DNA from 4 places in the Nocardia sp. CA-290969 genome. Region 1 is predicted to be linked to each of the others. Evidence: riboswitches for the same ligand, from Rfam matches in the RefSeq annotation. Region 1 holds a riboswitch; each other region holds the start of a gene.

Region 1 (4,244 bases):
CGAAACCGAGGCGCTGCTGCCCGTACGGGTCGACCGGGCGGCGGTGTTCTCCGCGGCCCTGATGGAACTCGGGGCGACGGTGTGCACCGCCCGCACCCCCGACTGCACCCGCTGCCCGCTCCCCCGCTGCGCCTGGGTCACGGCGGGCCGCCCGGTACAGGAGTCCACGCGCCGGACCCAGAAATACGAGGGCACCGACCGCCAGGCGCGCGGCCGTTTGCTGGATGTACTGCGCGCGGCGACGGAGCCGGTGGATCGCATCCGCTTGGACTTGGCCTGGACCCGCGACCCCGGCCAGCGCGACCGCGCCCTGGATTCGCTCCTGGTGGACGGCCTGATCGAGCAAACAGTGGACGGGCGCTTCGCCCTGGCCGGCGAGGGCTGAGTTACCGCGCGCCTGCACCTCGGATTCGGTGAGCGGGGTGCGCGGGCTCTCCGCGAGCCCGGTGGGTGGGCCTGGTCCGGCGCGGGTTCGCCGGCACCGGAGCGGGCTGGGGAGCCGGCTCCACCACCTCGGCGTCGACCACATCGGCCGGCGCCTCGGCGGGTTCGGGCTCGGCGTCGGCGGCCTTGCCCGGGCGGCCGATCAGGCCGTTCACCCGGTCCAGCACTTCCTCGGCCCGGCTGCTGGCGTCCTCGGGGCCCGGCGGCGGTGCCATCCATTCCCGGCCGTGGCGGCGCTGCTGCTCCGCCTAGACGAGCACACCTGGGGCAGGCTGTCGCAGGCGAATGCCGACGATCAGCGGTTCGGGGTTGCTTCGGCGGTGAGTACCCGGCCGAGGAACCGTTCGACTGCGGTGCGGTAGCGGGCGGGCTGGTCGTCGTGGACCAGATGGCCCGCCTCGGGGATCACGATATGTTCGGCGGCCGGATGCAGCTCGGCCATGCGGCGCATCTGCCCGGGTGGGGTGATGGTGTGTTCGCCCTCGATCAAAAGGCTGGGGACGCGCACCTGCTGCCATTGCGACCAGAACGCGCGCGTACCCCATTCCTCGGAGATATCGCGAAACGTGGCCACCTCCCCGTGCAGGCGATAGCCGTCACGGCTCCGCTCGAACGAATGCAGGAAGTAGCGACCGGCGACCGGACCGAAGAACTCCAGCATCGCGGCCTCGTCGGCGAAGGGCTGCGGCCAGGCTTCGATCATGGCCGCCCAGTGTGCGGCGGTGCGGCCGGTGAAGTCGGCCGCCATATCCTCGACCACCAGCGCCCGTACCCGCTTCGGGTACCCGGCGGCGAAAACCCACCCGTGCAGGCCACCCATCGAATGTCCGATGACGACCATCGGCTCGGGGATCGTCGCGGTGGCGGCGGCAAGATCGGCGACGAATGCGTCGGTGGTGAGTTCGGCCGGGGCCGGACGGCCGTGCCCGGCCGCGTCGAAGGTGTACACATGGCCGTAGCCGCGTAACCACGCGATCTGATCGGCCCAGGTCCGGGCGCTGCCCATCAGACCGTGCAGCAGCAGTATCGGGACCCCGGACCCGCCTTCGTCGTGCAACATCGGGTCGAGTGTATTCGGCACACGTTTCACTAAGCTCGTCCTATGGCTGTTGTGAAAATCAATGCGATCGAGATTCCCGAGGGCGCGGGTCCCGAATTGGAGAAGCGGTTCGCCCACCGCGCGCATGCCGTCGAGAACTCCCCCGGGTTCCTCGGCTTCCAGTTGCTGCGGCCGACTGCCGGGGAGAACCGGTACTTCGTCGTCACCCAGTGGGATTCCGAGGAGTCCTTCGCGGCGTGGCGGGACGGGCCGGCCAAGGAGGCGCATGCCGGGCAGCAGAACAAGCCGGTGGCCACGGGCGCCTCGCTGCTGGAGTTCGAGGTCGTGCTGGACGTGGCCGGCAAGAACGCCTGACGATCCTTTCGATGCGGGTCACGCCACCTTTACTGTGCGGTGGCGTGACCTGCGCTTTTTCCGGGGCATATTGACGACCACCGCGGGCGGTGTCACAGTTCCGGAGTACGCGGAGGTGATGCGGTAATCCGGTGGGAACCCGGAGCGGTCGCGCCACTGTATTGCGCACTGTCTCGGCAGTGGGCAGAGCCAGACACCGGCACCGAAGCGCAGAACTCGCGACCGGACGCGACCTTCCGGATGAGGAGGACCATCATGGCCATCGTGCACACCCCGAGCCGGGCCGGCGAAACGCTGGCGACCGTGCTCATCACAGTCGGTGTCGTTCTACTGGCGTTGCTCACGCTCTACCTGGTCGGTTTCGATCAGGGCGCGATATCCCGCAGCGGGATGTTCCTGCACGAGCTGATGCACGACGGACGGCATCTGCTGGGCGTGCCATGCCATTGAGCGGATCCTTCGGTGCGCTGCTGCTCCGTGGTCTGCTCGCCGGCCTGATCGCCGGTCTGCTGGCGGGTGTCGTCGGGAATTTCGTCGGTGAACCCAAGGTGGACGCGGCCATCGCCATCGAGGAGGCAGCGGCGACGCACGAGCACGGCGGCGGGCACAGTCACGGCGAAGACGCCGGGCACAGTCACGATCCGGACGAGGCCGTGGTGAGCCGGCCGTGGCAGAAGTTCGGTCAGTTCCTGGCGAACGCCTTGGCGGGGATGGCCTTCGGCGCCCTCGTCGCGACGGCGGCGCACTACGCCCGCCGCCACACCGCCCTACCGGGACCGCGACTGGTGCTGGGGCTCGGCCTCGGCGGATGGCTCGCGGTGGTGCTCGTCCCGTTCTTCAAATACCCGGCCAACCCCCCGGCCGTCGGTGACCCGGAAACGATCAACGAACGCACGCTGCTGTGGGTGGCCGCTGTCGTCCTCGGACTGATCGCCTTGGCGGCCGCCGGCTATGTCTGGAACCTGCTGCGGGCACAGCTCGAAACAGTCCGGCTCGTCGCGGCCGTCGCCGCCTTCGCCCTGATCGTCACGCTCGGATATGTTCTGCTGCCCGGGGTGAACGAGGTCGGCGCGGATTTCCCGGCCACCCTGTTGTGGGAATTCCGGACGGCATCGCTGGCGGTGTCGACCACGCTGTGGGTGAGCATCGGTCTCGCCTTCGGCGCACTCACCGAATGGAGCACCCGCCGCAGCACGCCGGTAACGGAAGCCGCTGCTGCAGCCGGGTGATCCGGGAGTCCGCGATCCCGGGCTCCCCGCAGACGAGGGAGCCCGGGAACCGGTCAGGACTCGAGTGCCGCGTCCAAGGTGATCTCGTCCACTCCGGCCAGTGCCTTGCTCACCGGGCAACCCGATTTGGCCGCGGCGGCCGCCGTGGTGAAACCGGCGTTGTCCAGGCCCGATACCCGGCCGCGGACGGTCAGTGCGATACGGCTGATGCGGAACCCGCCGGCCGGGTCGGGGCCGAGGGTGACAGCCGCCGAGACATCGAGGCTCTCCGGGGTGCCGCCGGCCTGGGCGATCTCGTTCGACAGCGCCATCGCATAGCAGGACGCGTGCGCGCCCGCGATCAGTTCCTCCGGGCTGGTGGTGCCGCCGGCCTCGTCGGCGGACCGTTTGGGGAAGGACACCTCGTACTTGCCGACCCCCGAGCTGACCAGTTCGACCTGGCCGGAGCCGTCCTGCAGACCACCGGTCCATGCGGTGCGCGCGGTACGTGTGGGCATCACAATCCTTTCGAAGACGATTCGTTCGGGTCCGGTGTCGAACCTACTCGCACCATTCAACCGGCCGCAGAGGTTCGCTCATCGAGGCGGGCCAGCGCCTTCGGCCAGGTCGCGCGGTACCGGTCACGAGCGGCCTCGTCGGCAAATCCGCTGTGCCGCAGCCGTAACCGGATACCGCGGGGTTGTTTCACGAGTTCCACCCGGACCACGGTTTCCGCGCCCGCGGTGCCCGCCGCTCCCGTCACCCAGGTCATTTCGACGAGCCGGCCGGGTTCGAGCCGCAGGAATCGCCCGTAGTGCGGGTGCATGCTCCCCTCGTGCCGGGTTTCGAAGTAGAACGGCTCGTTCACCTCCGGGCGCATCCGTACGGTTGCGGGCTCCGCGAACCAGATATCGAATCCCTGGGTCCACGCGAGGTACAGCAGTTCGGGCGAGGCTTTCATCACTCGCTCCACTGTCAGCTCGTACGGCCGCGCTGACAGGTCCGGTGAACGCACTTGCTGGTCGACCATCACTGGACCATACCCGCGCCGGGACGCGTGCCGCCGCCGATGCGGCGATCGTCGCGCCGACGACGAGGAGTTTCTTCACCGAGCGAAGTATTCGCCGCGGCAATACCTCTGCCGCAAAGCAAATCCGGGTGTGCAGCGCCGGGTTCGG
Region 2 (4,244 bases), 1.7 Mb from region 1:
GGTCAAGATCGAGAATGCCGGTCACAGTTCCCGGTTCGATGCCACTCGCCACCATGGACTTGACCTCAACATTGGTTGAGCTTGCAGGCTGTGGTCAGTACCGAAAAAGGGAGAAAGACATGACCATCCGGCCGAACTTGAACGACCCGACCGCCACTTCGACCGCACACGCCGTGGCCGTCGCCCTCGCAGCCGAATTGCAGAAGGCCGGCGAGACCGGTGACGCCGACCTCTACGACAACTCGTTCGCCGCGGACGTGTTGTGGGGCACGCCCTTCGGCGCCCTGGTCATCGGTTACGACCAGATCAATGCGATTCACCGGCAAATGATGCGCCTGGCGAAGCCCGTCGCGCCGGCCTCCCGTTTCGAGGTCGTCGCCGCGATCGGTCCTGCTCCGGGGGTGGTCGTCACCCAGATCCGCAGGCAGGCCCTCGAACCCGGCGCGTTCTCCGAAGTCGCGCTGTATGTGCTGGTGGAGCGGGAGGGAAACTGGTGGCTGTCCGCCGCGCAGAACACGCCGATCGACGAATCGAAATCGTTCCTGACGCGCACGAACTCGGATCCCGCCGCCTGATCCGAAGTCCTGGTGCCGAAAAAAGCCGAGGCCGGAACGGTGAAAACCGTTCCGGCCTCGGCCGGTGGTAGCGGGGACAGGATTTGAACCTGCGACCTCTGGGTTATGAGCCCAGCGAGCTACCGAGCTGCTCCACCCCGCGTTGCGTTGGTAACCGTAGCGCACGAACCTTCGCCGTACCAAAACGCGCCTCGAACTCCGGTCCGCGATACCCCGGAAACCGGATGCCCAGGCGCGCCTACGCACCGTGCACGATGCCCACCACCGAGTGAGGTGATGCACATTCGCGCCCGGAATGTCCGGTCCCGGAATCCGGGGTGCTACCGTGACCGCGCGCTGGTTACCGCCCGTCGGCGACGGGCGGTTCGCAAGAGGGAATCCGGTGGGAATCCGGAGCTGCCCCGCAGCGGTATGTGGAAACGACCGCGGTCATCAGCACTGGGCCCGCGCCTGGGAAGCGACCGCCAGTAGGTGATACGGGAATCCGTCTCGCGTCCATGAGCCCGAAGACCTGCCGGCGCGGCCCGGCCACAGGCCTGGTCGCCGGTCGACTTCGAGGGAATGGTTGACGAGATATGGGTATACGTCTGTCTGCGCGCGTCGGATCAGGGGTGGTGCGAGTAGATCCGGCCCGATGAGCGGGCTCGAGCGACGCCGCCTGCCCGTGCCGGTGCTGGTGGCGGGGCTGACCGCGGCGCTGGTGGTGGTTTCGGTGCTCGCGCTGGGTCTCGGGGCGGCACATGTTCCGTGGCGCGACACCGTGGGTTTTCTGTGGGCCGAACTCACCGGCGGGACGGTGTTCGCCGGCGATGTGGCGAACTATCGGATCGTCGTGGATTCCCGGCTGCCGCGGGTGCTGCTGGCGGCCCTGGTAGGTGCTGGGCTCGGCGGGGTCGGGCTGATCGTGCAGGCCATGGTCCGTAATGCCCTGGCCGATCCGTATGTACTGGGGATTTCGTCGGGGGCGTCGGTGGGCGCCACCGCCGTCGTCCTGTTCGGCGCGTTCGGTGCGCTCGGGACCTACGCCCTGTCGACGGCGGCTTTCACCGGAGCGCTCGCCGCCACCGCACTGGTGTATCTGATGGCGCGGTCGGCGGCCGGGCTGGTGCCGCTACGGCTGGTGCTCACCGGCACCGCCATCGGCTACGGGTTCTCCGCCGCGACAACTGTGCTGGTGTTCCTCGCCCCGCGCGGTGGCGATACCGCCCGGTCGGTCATGTTCTGGCTGCTGGGCAGCCTGGCGGGCGCGACCTGGCAGATGGTGCCTCTGATCGCCGCGGTCGCCGCGCTGGGGTCGGCGGTGATCATGCTCTGCGCCCGCCGGCTCAACGCCTTGTCGATGGGTGACGAGGTGAGCGCCGCCCTCGGAATGAACGCCGCCCGGTTCCGGCTGCTGCTGTTCGTGCTCTCCGCCGCGATGACGGGCTGTTTCGTCGCGGTGTGCGGGGCCATCGGGTTCGTCGGCCTGATCGTGCCCCATGTCGCCAGGCTCCTGGTGGGTGCCGACCACCGGCGGCTGGCCGTGCTGACCCCGGGGCTGGGCGCGGTTTTCCTGGTGACCGCGGATCTCCTGGCCCGCACGCTGATCCCACCGCAGGAGTTGCCATTGGGAGCGGTCACCGCCGCGGTGGGGGTACCGGTGTTCGTCCTGCTGATGCGGCGGCGCGGTGCGCTGGTGGAGCGCGGCTGATGCGGGTCGACTACACCGGCGTCACGGTCGAGATCGACGGCGCTCCAATCGTGCGGGCGGTGACCCTGGCCGCCGAACCCGGGCAGTTCATCGGCATCGTCGGTCCGAACGGCAGCGGTAAGTCGACCCTGCTGCGCTGTCTGTACCGCGCTCTGGCGCCCGTTTCCGGGCAGGTGCTGGTCGGCGGCACCGATATCGCGGCGATCGGTATGCGGGAGAACGCCCGCCAGGTCGCGGCGCTGACCCAGGATTCCTCGACACCGTTCGACTTCACCGCCGCCGAGGTAGTGGCGACCGGACGGCTCCCGCACGCCACTGTGCTGCGCGGCAGCCGGCGGCGCGACGAGGAGATCTGCGCCGCAGCAATGAAAACGGCGGATATCGCGCATCTCGCGGACCGCGGTTTCCTGTCGCTCTCCGGCGGGGAACGTCAGCGGGTCCTGATCGCGCGGGCCTTGGCGCAACAGCCGCGGGTGCTGGTGCTGGACGAACCGACCAATCATCTCGACGTGCACCACCAGTACAGCGTGCTGGCCGCTGCCCGCGGTCTCGGTATCACCGTGGTCGCGGCGCTGCACGATCTCAATCTGGCCGCGCAGCACTGTGATCGGCTCTTCGTCCTGCACGGCGGCCGGCTGGTGTGTTCGGGCGGTCCGCACGAGGTGATCACCACCGAGGTGATCGGACGCTGGTTCTCGATCGGCGGTCATATCGTCGCTCATCCCCGGCTGGGTGTCCCGCAGATCATCTTCGACGACAAGGACTACGCATGAAAACCCTTCGGCCGATGGTCGCGCTGGCGGTGTCCGCGGCGGTTCTCTCGACTGCATGCGGCGCCGAGGTGCAGGATTCGGCGCACGCGTCCACCGGTCGGCAGGTGACGGTCACCAACTGCGGTGCCTCGCTCACGGTCGACGGGGTGCCCGAACGGGTGGTCACCAACGACACCGGTATCACCGAGATGATGTTCGCCCTCGGGCTGGCCGATCGCCTTGTCGGCTACACCACCTATCCGGGAAAAGAGCGCGATATCGACAGCTCACCGTGGCGGGCCGATTTCGGCCGCACCACCGAACTCGGTGACGCCTTCACCAAGGAGGTCGTCCAGGCCGCGGCCCCCGACTTCGTGTTCGCCGGCTGGAATTACGGCTTCCGGGAGACCACCGGCCTCACTCCCGACTGGGTGCGTTCGATCGGCGCGGACCCGTACCTGCTCACCGAATCCTGCCGGCAAGCCGGCACCACACGCCGCGGCGTGATGGAACCGCTCGACGCGCTGTACACCGACCTGACGAACCTCGGCGAGATCTTCGGCGTGCGCGCGAAGGCCGACGACCTCGTCGCCGCCTATCGTGAACAGGTCGCCGCCGCGGACGAGGGGGCACCGCGGGAACCGGCGCGGGTGTTCCTGTTCGACAGTGCCACCCCGGAACCGTTCACCTCCGGGCGGACAGCCGCACCGTCGCAGATCATCCGGGAGGCGGGCGGCAGCAATATCTTCGACGATCTGAACGATTCGTGGACCTCGGCTTCCTGGGAAGCCGCTGCCCAGCGTGACCCGCAGGCGATCGTGATCGTCGACTACGGCGCCGGTCCGGCGAACACCGTGGCGGCCAAGATCGAGCAGTTGCGCCGGCATCCGCTGATGGCCGGTACCACCGCCGTCCGGGAGAACAATTTCCTCGCCCTGCCCTATGCCGCATTGGTCGAGGGACCACGCAACCCGCAAGCGGTTCTCAGCGTTGCCGAATTCCTGCGTTCCACGGGTTATTAGCGGCGCCACGGCCGATCCGGAGCCGGTGCCGTCGCACGCAGTTCGCTACAGCCCGAACCGCTGCAGCACCGCCGGGATCTTCGATGCCGACATCAGGGCCTTGAACTGCCAGCTGTCGTCGCGCGGGAGGATCCCGCCGCGCTGGGTGACATCGAAGGCGTCGTAGAGGGTTTCGCCTTCCTCCATGAGCCCGTCGGCGTTGAAG
Region 3 (4,244 bases), 2.8 Mb from region 1:
CCGTTGATCGTCGCAGCGAAGCCGTCGAGCTGCTCGGCGAAGTACTGCACCATATCGTTGCGCTCCGGCTCACCGTGCACCAGCACGTCGAGACCGATCTCCTCCTGCAGCGCGATGACCTCGGCGATCTCGGCACGCATCCGCGTATCGTATTCGGCCTGGTCGATCTCGCCTCGGCGCAGCTGGGCGCGGGCCACGCGGATGCGGCTCGTCTGCGGGTAGGAGCCGATGGTGGTGGTCGGCAGCAGCGGCAGGTTCAGCCGCTGCTGCTGCAGCACGCGACGTTCGTCGGCCGGGGTACGGCGCACAGCGTCAGCGTCCAGTCCGGCCAGGCGCGCACGCACCGACTCGACCCGCAGCCGCGGATCGGCCAAGCGAGCGGCCACGGCCGTGCGAGCGATCTCGAGAGCCTCCGCGACCGCCTCCTCGCCCGCGGCGAGTGCGGTGGCCAGCACCCGGATTTCGGCGATCTTCTCCTCGCCGAACGCCAGCCAGTTTCGTAGCCGTTCGTCCAGCTCGGTCTCGGGCGCGAGGCTGTAGGGCACGTGCAGCAGCGAGCACGAGCTCGACACGGCCACCGGCACCCCGGCGTCGCGCAGCCCGGTCAGCTGTGACAGCGCGTGATCGGGGTCGACCCGCCAGATGTTGTGACCGTCGACGACACCCGCCACGATCAGCTTGTCCGTGATCGACTGCGCCACCGCCACGTCCGAATCGCCACCGGCCACGAGGTCAACGGCGATACCCTCGATGCCGGTCTCCGCAAGCACCGGCAGCGCCACCCCCAACCGGCCGAAGTAAGCGGCCACCAGAATGGCCGGGCGCGCCGGCACCTGCGACAGCTGCCGGTAGGTGGAACGCACGGCCGCCAGCTCGGCCTCGGTCAGATCGGTCACCAGCGACGGCTCATCGATCTGCACCCATTGCGCACCGGCCTCGGCGAGCAGGCCGAGCAGCTGCTCGTAGAGGGGAAGCAGGTCGGGCAGCCGCTCTAGCAGGTCGCTGCCGTCCACCGACTTGGCCAGCTTCAGGAAGGTGATCGGGCCGATAACGACCGGGCGGGCCGGCACGCCCTGCGCCAGCGCTTCGCGCAGCTCGGCCAGCGGCTTCTCCGGATGCAGGGAGAACACGGTGTCCGCGGCGAGTTCGGGCACCAGGTAGTGGTAGTTGGTATCGAACCACTTGGTCATCTCCAGCGGCGTCACCTCGGCGTTGCCACGAGCGGCCGCGAAGTAGCGATCCAGTTCGTCGGCGATCCCCGACACCCGCTCGGGCAGCGCCCCGAGCAGCACGGCGGTGTCGAGCATCTGGTCGTAGTAGGAGAACGTGCCCACCGGCACCGAATCCAGCCCGGCGTCACGCGCCGCGGTCAGTTGCGTGGTGCGCAGGCCCGCCGCGACAGCGTGCAAGCCCTTGGCATCGAGGCGCCCGGCCCAGTAGGACTCGGTAGCGCGTTTGAGCTCCCGGTTGGGGCCGATACGCGGTAGCCCCAGCACGGTTGCGGAAAAAATAGTGTGCGGGTTCGACATCAATGAACTCCATGGTCGGCAGCAACGACCGCCACCCATACAGAGCGCACGCTGATGGAGCCCATGAAGCATCGTTCCCGTGCCCGAGTCCACTCAGCGTACGCCCGATCCACGAGGCGACGACCACCGGATACGGCGTATCCGGTACAACGGGCAGGTCTTCGGACTCATGGGCATCGACCTCGAACAGGTCGGCCCCGGCGCTCGAGGCCCGGAGCTGGTCCTACCGACCGTCGCTTCCCAGGCAGGCGCCCAGTGCGGATGACGGCTGCCGTTCCCACTCACCGCTGCGGGACAGTCCCGGATTCCCACCGGGTTCCCTCTCACTCGACGATGCGAACACCACCGAGCTTCGACACCATCGGACGGATCAGGGGCTCCTCGACTCCGCCTCCAGCGAACCAGCTGCACTCACAAATATAGCCGACCTCAGAAAGGATCCGGAATCGAGGTCTTTGCGAACGGGTGGGCCCTTCCTACACCCGCCGGTCAGTTCGGCTACGAGCCGTCGATCCGGGCACCGCGGGCCAGCGTGGCCTGAGTCATCTTCACATGCGCCGCGTCGACGAGACCCGTCGACCCCACTGCGCCGCGCCCGCCTCGGCTGTCGATCACCGGGTAGAACCGTCTTTTGGGCCGGAAGTGTCCTCCCCGAGGAACTTCGCAGCGTGGCGGATGACCGCCAACTCGGTTTCCAACTCTCGAATCCTGCGGCGAGCAGCACGCAACTCCACCGACTCCGCTGATGGTTACCTGGACGCAGACCGTGGTCGACGTCGAGTTGCCGTGCCCGCTGTGGTTTGGGTCGTTCCACGGATGCCGGGGTCGGGGTTTCGCCCCGTCACGAGACGAGGCGGGTCTGTCAGTGGTGACGGGTGCAGCGAATCCCACTGTCAGGTCAGGCGGGGTGACCTCACCGTGGTGCATCTGGATCGGTACAGGACAGAGGTTACCGTCTGGCTCACGGGTGAGAAGGTTGTGTAGGGCAGCGTCGGCGTGCACTTCGGTCGTCCGCACCCGGCAGCGGCGACAATGTGAACCAACCAGGGGAGGGAAGTCCGTTTCGCGATGATCTCTGAATCGCATTAGCCTTGCGCCCATGACCGCCAACGCCTCCCTCTTCATGCTCGAGCTTGCCACGAAGAATCGCATTATCGTTCTTCTGTCTTGGCGAGACAGCGGAAAAAGCCGATCGATGTTTCTCAGACGTGACGGAAAGCTGTGCAGCTTCACCGACATTACTCATCTCGTGGCTTTCCTGAACAGCAGCGGCCACTACGACTTGATTCCACGCTCCGCAGGGGAGGTAATCGACGGTCTTTCTGCATCGGAACTCAGCGAGTTGGTCCCGGTCCATGAATCTTTGGAGAGCAAGTTTCAACGGTCTTTCCCGGATCGCTACCTGGATCTGGCAACAATACCGGATGCAGTAGCCAGGAAGCACGCGCCCAACCGGATCGCTACAGCTGTGCAATTCGTTCGTATGCTGCACAGGATCTTCGGCCTCGAATCTGCCCCGGCACTTCTGGATTCGGGCATCGTCCTCGAATTCGAGCAGGTTTCGACTGCCCCCATCGCAGCCTGGTCCGACGAGCGCTGGAAATCGCTTCGGGCTGTTATCGATGAGCACTGGGGTGCGATCCTTGCCGAGATAGAATCCATTATTATCGACCCCCCGGTGAGTCATGACGAGCGAGTTCGCGCCTCGCGCGAACTGTGGTCGGCGCGCGTATCGGAGAAATACGACCTGGATCAGGCGGATTTCTCCTTCTTCTTCGGGGATGATTGGAATGAGGTGTTCTTCGAGGCTGCGGGCGTTGTGCTGATGGAAATAGTGAGTGATGCGGGAACTTATGTTACGGTCTTGTTCTGCGCCCACGGAATCGGTGGCGGATTCCATCTTCCGGGACGGGAGGGATCTATTTTCGCTTTTTCCGGCGAATCCGCCCTTGCTCGCTGGATGGCCGACAACTCCGAGCATGGACTAATTGGGGTGGAATACGATCATCACGACAGGAACTTCTACGATGGAAACAGCGACCTGACTATCGAAAAGTTCGAGCATGAGATGCTCGCATACCTTTTCGAGGACGAGGAAATCGATAAGTTCGTGCCCATTCCGACGATCGCTGCCGAGATCACGGCCGCCGAGAGTCGCAGTGCCGTGCGGTGCATCCTTGACCTGGTGAAGGTACGGGAAAGGATCCTGGGCGGGGGTGTGTCGGAAAACGAGCTTTCGCAGACGCTTTGGTTTATCGGTTGCCTCGGTGCGGCGGCTGGACTGGAAGCCGTGACCACCGCAAGTCGGCAATGGGAGGAGGACGGGAATCTCTCGCCGGGGGCGTGGGAGAAGGCTCTCACCGCTCTGGAGGGTGCGTTCAATCGAATGTAGTCCCGAAAAGCGGCGATGATCGTTGGCGCCCCACCCTAGGTCGGCTCATTCGGTTGGCCTCGGCCCCTGTCCACCGGGGCGGATCCCACCGATCAGCCGACATTTCGGCAATGTCGGCGGTCGGCTGGCAGTAGAGACACGCTGGTCCTCGTACGAGTCGTCGCCGAGGCGATTACATGGTCGTGCGCTCCCGCATGAAACCGGCGGGCAACGTGCACAGTATCGCTGTCGTGGACATGGCCCGTACTCGGCCGCGCCGGTACGCGGATTCGTCCGGAAACAATCGATGGGCTGCTCATCGCCCAGTCCGGTTTTCGCTCGGC
Region 4 (4,244 bases), 4.6 Mb from region 1:
GCAGGCGCCTGCGCAACCGCCGTGGCGGCCACTGTGTTGATCTTTTCGTTATCGGAGTCTGCTCCGGCGGCGAAGAGGCCGAAACCGGCGCAGAGCGCGGTCGTGGTGGCGACAACCTGCGTCGTTACGCGACGACGGCCGATCGACGGCACCGTGAGCTTGCGGAGAGGTAACGGAAGGGTCACGGGCATGACTAACAAGCTAGGGGACTTGCATGCCGGGTCAGCAAGCTTGTGGCAACCGTCACGCGGGCGCATAAGCCCAGGTCGCTTATAACCGAACGGTAACGGAAGCGGAAATATCCCGCGTCGAGCTGCACAAATGTGACATTCGGCCGTGATTGACCGCGAGTGTGCGCAATGGAGACACTTTATGAGTGGTCGCTAACAGAGTTGCGCCGCTGATCGCCCTGGCCGACCCCACCCGGCGGGCGATATTCGAAGCGTTGCCCTCGGGGCCGCGCTCGGTGGGTGAGTTGGCGAAACAGGTGGGGATCAGCAGTTCGGCCGTCTCGCAGCATCTGCGCGTACTGCGCGAAGCGCGCCTGGTGATGGTGCGTCCCGTCGGCAACCGCCGGCTCTATTCGCTGGACCCGCGCGGCCTGGGCGACGCCCGCGACTACCTCGAACAGTTCTGGCCGAGCGCCCTGGCCGCCTACGCCGCCGCACTCAATGAAGCCCGCGGCCGGGTCTGAGTCCGCAGCGGTCAGCCCACGCGGCGGTACGCGGCGCCGGCGACCCCGGCCTCGGCGCGCCGCTTCCCGAGCTGCCGGTCGAGGGCCGCGACCACCTCGGTGACGCCGATCTGCAGGAGACCGGGGTCGGGGGACGAGCCCTCACGGTCGCCCGTGCGGCCCGCCCACAACACCTCGTGCCGGGCGAGCAGGTGTCCGGGAGGTCCGCTCTCGGCGGGGGAGGTGGGGCCGAACAGTTGCACCGTGCGGGTACCGAACGCGGTCGCCAGATGGGCGACACCGGTATCGCCGCACAGCACCACCGAGGCCTCGGCCACGGTCGCGGCCAGTTCGATCAGATTCTGCTTCCCGGCCAGCACCCGGTGCCCCGCCAGGCCCGCGCGGGCCGCGATACCGTGGGCGCGTTCGCGGTCGCATTCGTCGCCGGTGAGCACCACCTCGTACCCCAGCACCAGCAGATGCCGGATCACGGCCGCGAACCGGTCGGCCGGCCAGCGCCGCGCGGCGGCGCCCGCACCGACGTGCACGACCACGCAGTCGCGGTGGCTGGTGGTCGCCACCGGGGGGACGAGGCCCAGGTTGCGGCGGTCGGCACCGATACCGTCGAATTCCAGCAGATGGCACCAGCGGTCGATCGGATGCCGCTGCTCGTGCCACTCCGGGCCGGGGATCTCCGGGAACGCCGGATTGCGGTAGGTGAGGATCCGCTCGGCACCGGTTTTGGTGAGTTCCACGATCGGTGTGGTCTCGGCCCCGTGCAGATTGATCGCGAGCTTCGGCGCCGGTCCGTCCCAGCGCAACCCCTGCGGATCGGCGATCGGCACCATCTCGTCCACCAACGCGATCAACTCGACGATCGGACGCAGCCGGTGCGGGGTGGCGAGGACGAGATGATCGCTGCGCCGGGCCCGTCGCAGGGCACGCAACGCCGGAACAGCGGTGAGCAGCTCACCGAGACCGCGTGCCTGAAGCACGAGAACTACCGACACCCGACTCTCCTAGCCACCTGTTGCCCGTTGTGCCGCCCCCTCCCCGCACCACCCCGAGGGCCGGCTCACGACGAGAGCATTCCTTAGCTGGACTACCCGTGGCACCGGTGGGCAAACGTCGGCCGATCGCGTCCTGGATCACATGCCGGGCGGTAGCCGCCGGACGGGCTCACTCGCGGTGGCGTTACGTCCCCGGTCCGGTTCCCGCGCGCCGCACGATCGGGCGGCAGTATGGTGCGCGCCACTTCGGGCGCCGATGTGGTTGCGCGGCCGCCGCTTCGGTAATGTCGGCAAGGTCCGCAGGGAAGACCGGTGCAAGTCCGGGGCTGTCCCGCAACTGTGAGGTTCGTCCGCGAGCCGAAGCCAGATACCTGCGGATGAAGGACTGAACGGTCATGATCACGTGGGTATTGATCGATGCGCCGAACCGGCCGCCGCCGCGCGGGCCGGTTTCGCATGTCTGTGTCGCGTGAACTGCCTGACGCGACGGGAGTCGGATATGCGTGGTGCACCGCCGGAGTTGAATCGCCGCTCGTTTCTCCTCGGCAGTGCCGTCGCCGCGGGTGCGCTGGCCGTCGGGTGCGGTAGCGGCGGATCGGCCGCGGGCTCGGATACTTTCACCGCCGCCTTCCAGGGTTCGGGTGCGGGGGAGGGGATAGACCCCGGCGCGAACACCCTGTTCATCGACGAGGCCCGGATGAAGGCGATCTACGACGGGTTGTTCGAGGTCGATTCGGCGATGGCGCCGATTCCGCGGCTGGCGGAATCCGGCGAACCGAATGCCGACGGCACCCGGTGGCGGATCGCGCTGCGCGACGCCGTATGGCACGACGGTAAGAAATTCACCAGCCGGGATGTGCTCTATACCCTGTCCAGGGTGCTGGGGCCGGCGCGCCGGCGGCCGTTCATCGCGGCTTCGTCACTGGACCGGGTGGACCTCTCCGGATGCCGGGCGGTCGACGATCGGACGGTCGAGATCGCCTTGAAGGAACCGTCCTTCGAGTTCCTGATCGCGCTGTCGGTCTACGGCACCAAGATCGTGCAGGACGGTGCCGCCGATTTCGGCCGCCCGGTGGGCACCGGGCCGTTCGTCTTCGAATCCTTCGATCCCGGCCGGCAGTTCACCGCCACCCGCAACGAGCACTACTGGGACGGTGCTCCCGCTATCGGTGAGCTACGGATACTCAGTGCGGAGGCCGACGCGCGGGTGAACGCGGTCCAGAGCGGGGAGATCGACTATGCCGACAACCTCACCCCGTCCGCGGCGCGCACCCTCCGGGACAGGCCGGGAATCAGGCTGGTCGCCACGCCGAACAGCGGTATCTACTTCTTCGCCATGAAAACCGACCGCCCACCGTTCGACAAGCCGGATGTCCGGCGCGCGGTGATGCGGATGGTCGATCGGGCCGAACTGCTGAAGGTCGCCCTCGAAGGGCAGGGCGAGATCGCCGATGATGTGTTCGGCAAGGGCTACCAGTACTACGCCGACCTCCCGCAGCACGACTACGACCCCGACGAGGCCGCCCGGCTGCTGCGCCGGGCGGGCGTACGCGATCTGTCCTTCGACTTGTTCACCGCGCCGGTGGCCTACGGATTCGTCGAAGCGGCCCGCCTTTTCGCCGATCAGGCCGCGGCGTGCGGGGTACGCGTGAACGTGGTGCTGGGTTCCAAGGACAGCTACTACACCGATGCGCTGGACACCGGCCAGCTGACGATGGGGCAGTCGGGACCGTTGCCGATACCCAACCACTTCGCTTCGCGGCTGCTGAGCGGGGCACCGCAGAACCGCACGAAATGGTCCGATCCCGAATTCGACGGTCTCTATGCCAAGGCCCAGGCCACCCGCAGCGCGCAGGGCCGCACCGCGATCTACCGCACGATGCACGAGATACTGCACGACCGGGGCGGGTTCATCTTCTTCGGTACCACGAACTGGAACAGTGCGGGCGGGGATCGGTTCGCCGGGCTTCCGGCGGCCGTGCCGAACTCCCACGATTGGGCGCGCTTCGACGGGGTGAGCATCCGATGACGGCGCTCGATCCGGCGCTGGCCCGCTATTGGCTCGAACGCTGGGACCGCCAGCAGGAACGCTATATGCCCGATCGCGAATCACGGTTCGAGGTGATCGGTGATGTGCTGATCGAATTGCTCGGCCGGCCCGACCCGCTGATCGTCGACCTGGGCGTGGGCCCGGGCACCCTGTCCGAACGGCTGCTGGCCCGGCCGCCCGGCGCCACGGTGGTCGGTGTCGATGCCGATCCGCTCCTGCTGGCCCTCGCCGGCGCCGCGCACGGTTCGCCACGTTTCCGCACGGTATTCGCCGATCTGCGTGAGCCCGGCTGGTTTGCGGCGCTGGGGCTGGAACGTGCCCCGGACGCCTTCGTCAGCACCACCGCCCTGCACTGGATGAACCGGGAACCGCTACGCGACCTCATCCGCGCCTGCGCCGGCGCCCTGGCGTCCGGCGGGGTGTTCGTCAACGGCGATCACCTCTACGAGGGACCGGACGGTCCGCGGCTGGACGCGGTGGGCCGGGCCCTGACCGCCCGGCGGGCCCGCCG

What was found. A riboswitch is a leader RNA that binds a small molecule or an ion and turns the genes downstream of it on or off. The one in region 1 is predicted to bind cobalamin.
Region 2: it holds a riboswitch for cobalamin, as region 1 does, so the genes downstream of both, ACQEVO_RS20910 (FecCD family ABC transporter permease) here and ACQEVO_RS28565 (CbtB domain-containing protein) in region 1, are expected to answer to the same signal.
Region 3: it holds a riboswitch for cobalamin, as region 1 does, so the genes downstream of both, metE (5-methyltetrahydropteroyltriglutamate--homocysteine S-methyltransferase) here and ACQEVO_RS28565 (CbtB domain-containing protein) in region 1, are expected to answer to the same signal.
Region 4: it holds a riboswitch for cobalamin, as region 1 does, so the genes downstream of both, ACQEVO_RS07930 (ABC transporter substrate-binding protein) here and ACQEVO_RS28565 (CbtB domain-containing protein) in region 1, are expected to answer to the same signal.

The regions. Positions count from the first base shown of each region.
Region 1 is NZ_JBNJNJ010000001.1:6,271,447-6,275,690, forward strand. It holds gene ACQEVO_RS28545 (A/G-specific adenine glycosylase) at 1-385, shown strand, start outside; gene ACQEVO_RS28550 (hypothetical protein) at 387-659, opposite strand; gene ACQEVO_RS28555 (alpha/beta fold hydrolase) at 740-1,504, opposite strand; gene mhuD (mycobilin-forming heme oxygenase MhuD) at 1,547-1,858, shown strand; cobalamin riboswitch at 1,932-2,077, shown strand; gene ACQEVO_RS28565 (CbtB domain-containing protein) at 2,114-2,308, shown strand; gene ACQEVO_RS28570 (CbtA family protein) at 2,299-3,087, shown strand; gene ACQEVO_RS28575 (OsmC family peroxiredoxin) at 3,141-3,584, opposite strand; gene ACQEVO_RS28580 (SRPBCC family protein) at 3,641-4,096, opposite strand.
Region 2 is NZ_JBNJNJ010000001.1:4,593,940-4,598,183, forward strand. It holds gene ACQEVO_RS20900 (SgcJ/EcaC family oxidoreductase) at 39-575, shown strand; tRNA gene ACQEVO_RS20905 (tRNA-Met) at 641-717, opposite strand; cobalamin riboswitch at 896-1,108, shown strand; gene ACQEVO_RS20910 (FecCD family ABC transporter permease) at 1,210-2,265, shown strand; gene ACQEVO_RS20915 (ABC transporter ATP-binding protein) at 2,265-3,038, shown strand; gene ACQEVO_RS20920 (ABC transporter substrate-binding protein) at 3,035-4,039, shown strand; gene ACQEVO_RS20925 (nuclear transport factor 2 family protein) at 4,085-4,244, opposite strand, start outside.
Region 3 is NZ_JBNJNJ010000001.1:3,507,535-3,511,778, forward strand. It holds gene metE (5-methyltetrahydropteroyltriglutamate--homocysteine S-methyltransferase) at 1-1,529, opposite strand, end outside; cobalamin riboswitch at 1,665-1,885, opposite strand; gene ACQEVO_RS15845 (hypothetical protein) at 2,629-3,921, shown strand; gene ACQEVO_RS15850 (SRPBCC family protein) at 4,217-4,244, opposite strand, start outside.
Region 4 is NZ_JBNJNJ010000001.1:1,682,139-1,686,382, forward strand. It holds gene ACQEVO_RS07915 (M23 family metallopeptidase) at 1-191, opposite strand, end outside; gene ACQEVO_RS07920 (ArsR/SmtB family transcription factor) at 377-694, shown strand; gene ACQEVO_RS07925 (glycosyltransferase family 9 protein) at 706-1,683, opposite strand; cobalamin riboswitch at 1,937-2,076, shown strand; gene ACQEVO_RS07930 (ABC transporter substrate-binding protein) at 2,183-3,712, shown strand; gene ACQEVO_RS07935 (class I SAM-dependent methyltransferase) at 3,709-4,244, shown strand, end outside.